Regions from separate parts of the Paenibacillus sp. sgz302164 genome, predicted to be linked through region 2. Evidence: a T-box and tRNA genes for the amino acid it is inferred to sense, from the RefSeq annotation. Region 2 holds a T-box; the other regions hold tRNA genes.

Region 1 (2,199 bases), on a different contig from region 2:
AGGTGCATGGAATCCGTGATGCCGTACATTTCCCGATGCTCTTCATGGCCGGCGGAACCGAACAATTTCTCCTGCAGCACGGCGTGCAGAGCCGAGGCCCAAATATCGACGATGCCCTCTTCCTGCGCGAGCAAACCGCTGTAGAGGGGGGTTCCGTACGCGTAGGCGAGAAATTCCTGCCAGGTCCGCTCGGCAAAAAAAGCGAAGTCCGGCTGATTCCTTTCACTGGTGTCCGCGATTCTGCGGATCATGTCGCGTATTTGAGCCGGGAATTCCTCGGCGCACAGCGGCGTCTCCTCGATCTCGACGAAAACGTGCTTCCCGTTTTTGAACAGGTGTATCGCCCCGCTCTCGCCCATGTGCTTCAAAGCCTGCAGCGCCTTGAATTGCAAGATCGGATGGCGCGGCGCGTCCCGCAGCCATTCCCGGACCGCAGCGGCGGCCTCCGGATGTTTCACAAAACCGAGCTGCTCCAGCGCAGCCAGCTGCTGTTCGAGCGTCCCCTTGCGCAGCATGCGCAAAAGCTTGTCGACGAAAGCGGTGTCGACGGACGCCTTCTCCTCGACGTACTGGCGAAGCATTTCCTCCTCCGTCGTCTCCTGCTCCTCTTCCGACGAAAGCGCCCCGGGAATCACCACATTCGGCATCATCGTTTGCAGCCAGCTCAACAGCGCTTCCCACTGTTCCGCCTTGCGGTCGCCTTCCCGCGGAAATCTCAGCAAAAAAGACAGCAGCTCCACAGCTTCGCCATACTGCTCTCTTTGCAAAAATCGGGTCAGCTCTTCCTCGTAAAACTGCTCCGTTTTCGGGAAAAGGACCACGTTATTCAATAATTGCCCGGCTATTTTCATCACCTCAAAAACGATCTGGAAGTCTGGCGGGTGAACTCGGCAAACACAAAAGCAGCTCCGACCGCCGGACTCCTCGATGGTGTCAGTGTACTTGATTGCGATGCGGATTGCAAAATAAACTTTTCATTCGGGGGTTGACTTGAACGAAAACCATATGATAATATAACTCTTGCTTCGCCAAAAACGGATTGAAACCGCAGGCGATTCACGTATGTGTCCCAGTAGCTCAGCAGGATAGAGCATACGCCTTCTAAGCGTACGGTCGGGGGTTCGAATCCCTCCTGGGACGTCCTTTAAATGAAAGAGGCCGCGAGATTTCGCGGTCTTTTTTGCTGTCTATCAAGCTATAAAAAAAATCGCCCCGCAAGCGGCAGGGCAAAAACATATCCGATCGTCTTTGATGCGGATGGCGAAGCTTGTCACTTCGATTTGGCGCGATCGACGCCGGGGACGCTTGTTCCCGTTGGCGTGAAGCGATGCTCGTACGTATAAATCATATGTTCCTCAAGCGGCTTGCCGTCCAGCAAATGCTCGCGAACGAGCCGCCGGCCGGTTTCCGGCGTCATTTTTTGATACCAGATGCCTTCCGGGTATACCGTAACGACACAGGCATCCTCACAGCGGCCGTTGCATCTCGTGCGCGTCGTATGTATAAGCCGCTCGGCGCCGAGCCTGGAAATCTCTTCGCGGATTGCCGCCGTCGTTTCGTCGCCCTGTTTGCGCAGGCACGAGCCGCCGTTGCAAATCAGAACATGATGCCTGACTGTCGATAAATCCCACGTTGTCATTTCTATCATCCTTTCAACCGTATTCAGCTAGAATGGGCACATGCGCCATCAAAGCCGCCGTACAAGCGTGCCTGGGCCCGGTAAATAAGCTCTAACGCGCTCCCCGCTTCGACAATAACGCCTTAGATCGATAAATGCGATACGATCGCTCAACGAGGCTCCTACGGCAATATCGCGGGAAAGAAAACAATAGGCCGCTTCCTTCAGCAGCTCGCTCACCACCTTCACTGCATAATGGCGGTCGGTCGAGCACACGCGACTGAACGTAAACGTCCAAGGCGGAGAGGTATTCGGCGGGCACAGGTCAGCTCAGGATCCGGTACGAGCGCCCGGGAGATGCGGATGCGCCGGCATTGCCCGTTGCAATCACAACTGTTTGTCTCGATATTAATAGTAAAAATTACTATTAATTATCAATAACTTGCTACAAGTTGTCAACCTTCTTTTCCGCACTTGGAAATTCCGCAATCCGGTTGGCCGCGGAAACCGAGTAAATGTTCACATGCACAAAAATAGCTTAAACGTTGAAAAACTCGCCCTCTAGGACTGGTATACCATCG
Region 2 (2,199 bases):
CGGTGATCGATCACATTGATCACGATGTCGGCTTGGCCGACCGGCCTGCCGCAGCCTTCCGGCGCGGTCGACCAGATGCCGTCGGCAAACGGCTTGTAGACGAAATCTTTGGGCAGCAGCCCGAATTTCCACAAATGGTAGGCGATATCTTTGGCCGTGTACGTTAAAATACCATTTCCCCGAACCAGCACTTTATCGGCTTGAAAATCGGATGCATGCGCCTCGTCCTCCGCTTCCTCCCTATGCTTCAGCACCCAGCAGCCGGCGAGCTTGCCTTCGGTCACTTTGCCGAACGTAGCCGTGCGCTGCAGCATTTCGAACGCCGCCTGCCATAAACCCTCCCGCACGATGCTGCTTTCCCAGACGAGTACGTCGTATTCAATCCCGAACTGCTTCATCTCCTCAAGCTGCTCGCGGACGATGCGCTCCGCCACCAGCGAGCCGATCCACGCCAGGTTGGAGTTCCCCGCTTCCAGTGCATGAAGCACTGTCGAGCGCTTTTCCAGCAAGGCAGGGTTCGCCTTGTACTCCTTATTCACCCAGGCATACGTCTCCCAGCAAAAATCGCCGAAACGGCTGAACGCCCGCTGCGGTTGTTCCGGTTGTACGGATTGTCCGGGCTGTTCCAACTGCACTGACTGTTCTGTTTGCTCCGGTTGTTCCGGTTGTTCCGGCTCCGCATGCAGTATACCCACCACCGTATCCGCCAATTGGTTGCCGAGATCGTCAATATAATTGTGAACCTCCACCTCACAGCCGGTACGCGCGAGCATGCGGGCCAGCGTGTCCCCTATGCAGGAATTTCGCAAATGGCCGATATGAGCCGATTTGTTCGGATTAATCGAAGTGTGCTCGACCAGCACTTTCGTCCGCTTCTGCGGCGCAGCGGGGGCCGTGCGCCAATCTTTTGCCGCCCATGCCTGCCAGTCGACATAAAAATTAAGAAAACCCGGCGGCGCAGCGGCGATTTTCCGGAACAACCCTTCCATGCCGCCCGCCTCCTCCAGCAGCTCCTGCAAGCTTGCGGCAATGAGCATCGGCGGTTGCTTGAGAACTTTGGCCAGCTGCATGGCGATGTTCGAGCTATAGTCCCCGTGATCCGGATGCGGCGGATGCTCGATGACCACTTTAAGCGCATCGGGCCAAATCGTCCCCGAACGTTCCAGCAGCGCGCTTGCCTGCTTTTTAATCTCTTCGGACAACAAAATATGAATCATGCCGATTCCTCCTTCGGTTTGCGCAAAATCAAAAAGCCCCCGTCTCTTAAACAAGAGACGAGAGCTCAACAGTTCCCGCGGTACCACTCTAAGTGTTCATTTTCGCATATGCAAAATAAACCTCTCGATCGATAACGGCAAAAGCCGGATCTCCCTACTGTCGGCTTATCCGCTTCAGAAGACCATTTCCCGGGACCGTTTCATTCAAGGCGTCCGTACCGGTTCCCACCATAGCCGGCTCGCTGAGACTGGACGTCAAAAACTACTTCCCCGTTCATCAATACTCACATATGTAATTGGCTGAATATTTAAAATCATTTATACAGGAACGCCGCCTGGTTGTCAAGGGGGCTCTCGCCGTGCTGCCGCCCTGCCGCTTGCCGGTTCCCGGCCTCAGCCTGCAAATAACCGAATGATCATAATGCCGCCAAAAGCCATGGACATTCCCGACAGCTCCAAAGGGCTGAACCTGTCCTTAACGACAAAGCGCGTATAAAGCAAAACAAGCAGAACGTTAAGCGCTACGACCGCGGATACAAGGCCCGCCTTGCCTACGTCGAAAGCGCGCAAAATAAGGATCATGCCGACCACATTCGTAATGCCGACGGCCATCCCTATCCCGAACGTCCGCCACTCTCCCCATTGGGCAGGGGCTGCTTCAGTACGGACCGAGTGCATCCGGTCCTTCAGCCACCAGCCGCCGAAGCAGACGGTTCCCATCGCAAACATGCAAAAAAGCGTCGGAAACATCGGCGCCGCCTGAAGCGTGGACCATTTGCCGGATAAATCGTTGCAGGCGAACAACAATAGCGAGAGCAATCCCCACTGGGCTCCTTGGAGATTGTTTATGGAAATGTCGTTCGAGTAGCGGACGAGCAGCACTCCCGCGACGATGACGACGAAGGCGATAACCTGCATGCCGCTCAGCTTCTCCCCCCACAATCCGTAAGCGGCCACAACGACGATGACGGAAGGCAGCGCC
Region 3 (2,199 bases), on a different contig from region 2:
CTGCGCAATAGTTTTTGATGGTACCCGGCGATAATCCCCATATTTCCGCGGCCTCCTGGACACCCATAATATGATCAAGGGGGTTCATGACGGTTACCTCTGTTTCCGTACGATTATTAACGTATATAGCGATATAGCGAGCGTGATAATTGAAATTACGAAAGTGACGTAAGCCATTGAGTACACGGCTCCTTTCGCGTATAATGATTGTTAGGGGGAGAGGTTTTAAACCTCTCCGGTGATTTACTTACGAGACTTCGAGCGCTTCCGACGCTTGGAGTCTTTTTCTTTTCGGTGATTTTCCAGCACTATGTAGAGATTGACGAGAGCAACCAATAGCTGGATTATCGCCGTCAGAAGGGTAAGCATTTACATCACCTCCTAACGGTTTCATTATATCATATGCGATAACGCATGTAAAGGGGGTTGCAAGTCAGAGGCGCATTGGATTATTCCGATTCAGTCTGCACGTAAACGGCTACCACTGCCCCTATTATGGTTTCTTGGTCTTTTGATCGTTGTCTGCTATGTACTCGAACAGCTCAGCAGGAGTGCAGTCTAATGTTTTACATAATAGATTAAGAACCTCAACACTAACTGCTTTAACGTGTTTGTCTTCCTCACGTAATTTTTCATTGTTAACCCACTGGCTCAAAGTATTCGGTCGAATGCCAGTCTGTTTGCTTATTTGGTACATGGTCATCCCACGTTTATCTAACATCTCCGAAAGCTTAAAACGAATCAACGAAAACCACGCTCCTATTAATTTCCATTCTACCACAATAACAACGCTTGACGTTATTAACAAATTGGGTTAATATCAATTTAAGATAATAACTCAAAATGATATTATAAATTTCATTTCACATACGGAACCTCAGTTTACACGCGAGCGTCCTGACCGGAAAGGAGGTGATGGCTATTCGCAAGATAACGGTACGAATGAAACATCGGGATGACGTTGCTAATGAAATGTTAGTTTTTGATTGGAATGCGTATCTACTAATAGAGAATGTAGCGTTGATTCTCGAACCGGAAGACGAAATCGTTACGATATCACGCGTAAAGTTGCGCGAAGATGGGACATACGTGCGTACGTCCTCAGGCGGCTTTGAGATTCCGATCGATTTGAAAACGTATGTCCGCATTCAGTCTGCGCCAACGGAACTGCATGCACTAATCGCGGCTTTTGCCGTATGAAGGTGGCTGTTTTCTGACTGAGGAGTATGCGCGCCAGCGCGTTGTTAACCTGTGCTTCGAAATAAGCCAGCTCATAAGTCCATAAATAAAAAAACTTCCTACGTTTATTACCGTAAGAAGTTCGCATAAATTGCGTTTGATTCTACCCGATTAAAGCAGGGTTATACGCGCCACGGCGGGATTCGAACCCGCGACGCACAGTTTAGGAAACTGTCGCTCTATCCTGCTGAGCTACGGGCGCATAGCAAAGACTATTTTAACACGGAGTTTTTCGTCATGCAACCGTGCTCTTGCCTTGCCAGCTTGCCGGTCTAGGAATCTAGGTTCGGATCGAACAGACTTCTAAACCTTGTTCCGAAGCTTGCGGAAGAACTGGGTCAGCAGCGCTGCGCATTCTTCCTGCAGCACGCCGCTGATTACGTCGACGCGGTGATTGAAACGTTCTTCCTGCAGCAGGTTCATCAGCGTGCCGGCGCACCCTGCTTTGGGATCTGCGGTACCATAGATCACTTGCGGAATGCGCGATTGAACGATGGCTCCCGCGCACATCGGACACGGCTCCAGCGTGACGTAGAGCTTGCAGTCCAGCAGACGCCACGCCTGCAAATGCTCGCTGGCCTGGCGGATCGCGATCATCTCGGCATGAGCGGTCGGATCCAGGGACGTTTCGCGCAGGTTGTAGCCGCGGCCTATAATTTCACCGTCACGCACGACAATAGCGCCGATTGGAACTTCACGGATCGTTTCGGCTTTCAAAGCTTCATGGATCGCTTCCCGCATCCAATATATATGTTCATCCACAGGGGACACCTCGCTTAAAAAATGTTATCCACATGTGAATAGAAGTCGAACAAGCATTCGTTGTTAACATTCTGTGGACAAGTGTGTGGATAAGTTGAAAATTTGTGGATATATGAGTTTCATTGTAGGGACTCGCCGCTCTGAAATCAAGCTGCCTGCGAAAACGGTTGAATCCGACGGCTAAACTAGGTATACTAG
Region 4 (2,199 bases), on a different contig from region 2:
TTCGCCCAAATGGTCGGGCACATGCAAAAGCCTGTATTTGCCGCCTGTCTTTTTGGCCATAATGGATGCGATGGTGTTCGCCTGCATATCCACGCTCTCGCCGAGTCCGCCCCGGGCCGGTACGAACCAACTGCCCTTCATGCGCGACGAGATCGTCAAATGGTTCGCAACCTGCGCCATCGTCGATCCGCCCGTTACGGCAATGACATCGTCTTTGGCGACGTGTTTGCGCAAAGCGGCCGCTCCTGCCCGTCCAAGCTCCTTCTTCGTGAAGGCGGAGACGTCCGAATCGCCGGGCACGACGATGACCTGGGCGATTTGAAACGCCCGGCTGATGCTCTCTTCCAGGTCCGTCAGGCCGAAAGCGGCTTTAATGATCGGCTCCATCTTCTCCAGAAGCCGGTGGCCGGATTCGCTGACCTTCATGCCTGTGGCATCCGTCTCCAGCAGGCCCAGCTCCTTGAGGAACTCAACCTCGCCGCGCAGGACGCGCTCCGTCATATCGAGCGAGCTGGCCAGCGTTCTTCTCCCTACGACACCGGAAACAAGGATGTGGCGCAGAATCGAGTAACGTTTTTTCATAACATCCATGAGGTCCGGCAAGAGCTGCTTTTGAATGTCAAGGATTTCTCTCATATGACGATCACAACGCTCCTGCTCCATTGATTGGACGTTTTATGTCCCGGGTATGCATTTTTCGTCCCACCCGAGCAAAAAAAATTGAGTACTGCCAGTACTTCAAATTCGGTAAGTCTTCAACTTGAATCGCACATTGTCGAGATATATCGTTCCGTGCATTATTATTATAACCAATTGCTTTGTCAGATTCAACAATTGTTCAAATATTTTTGCCTTTTTTTACTGAAAGCATTTTCAGTCTTGCTTTTTTTTATTCGGTGTCATATAATAACCCTTGCTTCACTAAATTTCAATTGCATGCGCCCGTGGTCCAATGGATATGACGTAGGCCTCCGGAGCCTGAGATAGGGGTTCGATTCCCTTCGGGCGCGCCAACACGAACGAAGATCAGTTGCGAAACTGATTTTTTTTGATTATAAGTTTGACCTTTCTTGACCTTTGTTTGTTTTTTCGGTATCATACTAGTTAACAACGAGTTCGTTTGAAAATGTTCCCTTTCGTATTAAGAAAGGCGCAGACTTTTTAAACATTCTCTTGGCCATACTGTAAGTAGTATTTCCATTTGAAACCATTGTACCCATCGAAGGAGGTAATTCTCATGAGTTTTATCCCTATGGTCGTTGAACAGGACGCCCGCGGCGAAAGAGGCTATGATATCTATTCCCGTTTGCTGAAGGACCGCATCATTTTCCTCGGTACCGGCGTAAACGATGTCGTCGCGAACTCCATTATTGCCCAGCTTCTTTTCCTGGCCGCACAAGACCCTGACAAAGATATCAGCCTTTACATCAATAGCCCAGGCGGTTCCATTACAGCAGGGATGGCCATCTACGATACGATGCAGTTCATCAAGCCGGACGTTTCCACGATCTGCGTGGGCATGGCCGCTTCCATGGGCGCATTCTTGCTGACGGCCGGCGCCAAAGGCAAGCGCTACGCGCTTCCTAACAGCGAAGTGATGATCCATCAGCCGCTCGGCGGTGCGGAAGGTCAAGCTTCCGATATCGAGATCCGCGCGAAACGCATCCTCAAAATGCGCGACAACCTGAACAAAATTCTTGCCGAGCGCAGCGGCCAGCCGCTGGAGCGCATCGAGAAGGATACGGACCGCGACTACTTCATGAGCGCTGCGGAAGCGGCGGAATACGGACTTATTGACAAAGTCATCGAGCGCGTGTAACGCCATCCGCTCAAAATAACAAAAAACCAGCCTTCCCGAACGCTTCCGGGCGCTCAGGGGCTGGTTTTTTTATGCTTACTTTTTATCTTCCATAGGGTAGAAAATCAGATCGATCGGGAACGCCGATCCCGCCGGAGGCGTGAACTCGATATCCAGGGAATCTTCGCTTCCCGTGGTCCGGGCCAGCAGCGTCAAACCGTCGAACGCCGTGACTACGCCGGAATACGGAACGGGAATCATTTCTCCGTTCACCTTGAACGGACCTTTGAACACGCCGCCTTTGGCCATCATCATGACCGCCATTTTGCGCGGCTTGTTGATATGCATTTTGTACACGACGCCGTAGTTGCCGCCGTTATCCACGTTTTCCTTGCGCATCA

Evidence for each region. The T-box of region 2 lies ahead of AC0LWT_RS12940 (arginine--tRNA ligase). A T-box ahead of a tRNA ligase gene usually reads a tRNA of that ligase, here a tRNA-Arg.
Region 1: it has a tRNA-Arg gene. The T-box ahead of AC0LWT_RS12940 (arginine--tRNA ligase) is inferred to sense a tRNA for this amino acid. The anticodon was not compared.
Region 3: it has a tRNA-Arg gene. The T-box ahead of AC0LWT_RS12940 (arginine--tRNA ligase) is inferred to sense a tRNA for this amino acid. The anticodon was not compared.
Region 4: it has a tRNA-Arg gene. The T-box ahead of AC0LWT_RS12940 (arginine--tRNA ligase) is inferred to sense a tRNA for this amino acid. The anticodon was not compared.

The regions. Positions count from the first base shown of each region.
Region 1 covers NZ_JBVYOL010000003.1:266,284-268,482, forward strand. Annotated here, with positions in the region: gene AC0LWT_RS06780 (HEAT repeat domain-containing protein) at 1-830, opposite strand, end outside; tRNA gene AC0LWT_RS06785 (tRNA-Arg) at 1,067-1,140, shown strand; gene AC0LWT_RS06790 ((2Fe-2S) ferredoxin domain-containing protein) at 1,271-1,639, opposite strand.
Region 2 covers NZ_JBVYOL010000006.1:373,394-375,592, forward strand. Annotated here, with positions in the region: gene AC0LWT_RS12940 (arginine--tRNA ligase) at 1-1,217, opposite strand, end outside; T-box leader at 1,268-1,504, opposite strand; gene AC0LWT_RS12945 (EamA family transporter) at 1,611-2,199, opposite strand, start outside.
Region 3 covers NZ_JBVYOL010000042.1:13,012-15,210, forward strand. Annotated here, with positions in the region: gene AC0LWT_RS36540 (helix-turn-helix domain-containing protein) at 1-88, opposite strand, end outside; gene AC0LWT_RS36545 (helix-turn-helix domain-containing protein) at 494-745, opposite strand; gene AC0LWT_RS36550 (hypothetical protein) at 916-1,200, shown strand; tRNA gene AC0LWT_RS36555 (tRNA-Arg) at 1,367-1,441, opposite strand; gene tadA (tRNA adenosine(34) deaminase TadA) at 1,543-2,001, opposite strand.
Region 4 covers NZ_JBVYOL010000010.1:252,989-255,187, forward strand. Annotated here, with positions in the region: gene AC0LWT_RS18695 (sugar-binding transcriptional regulator) at 1-636, opposite strand, end outside; tRNA gene AC0LWT_RS18700 (tRNA-Arg) at 939-1,013, shown strand; gene clpP (ATP-dependent Clp endopeptidase proteolytic subunit ClpP) at 1,238-1,819, shown strand; gene AC0LWT_RS18710 (copper amine oxidase N-terminal domain-containing protein) at 1,895-2,199, opposite strand, start outside.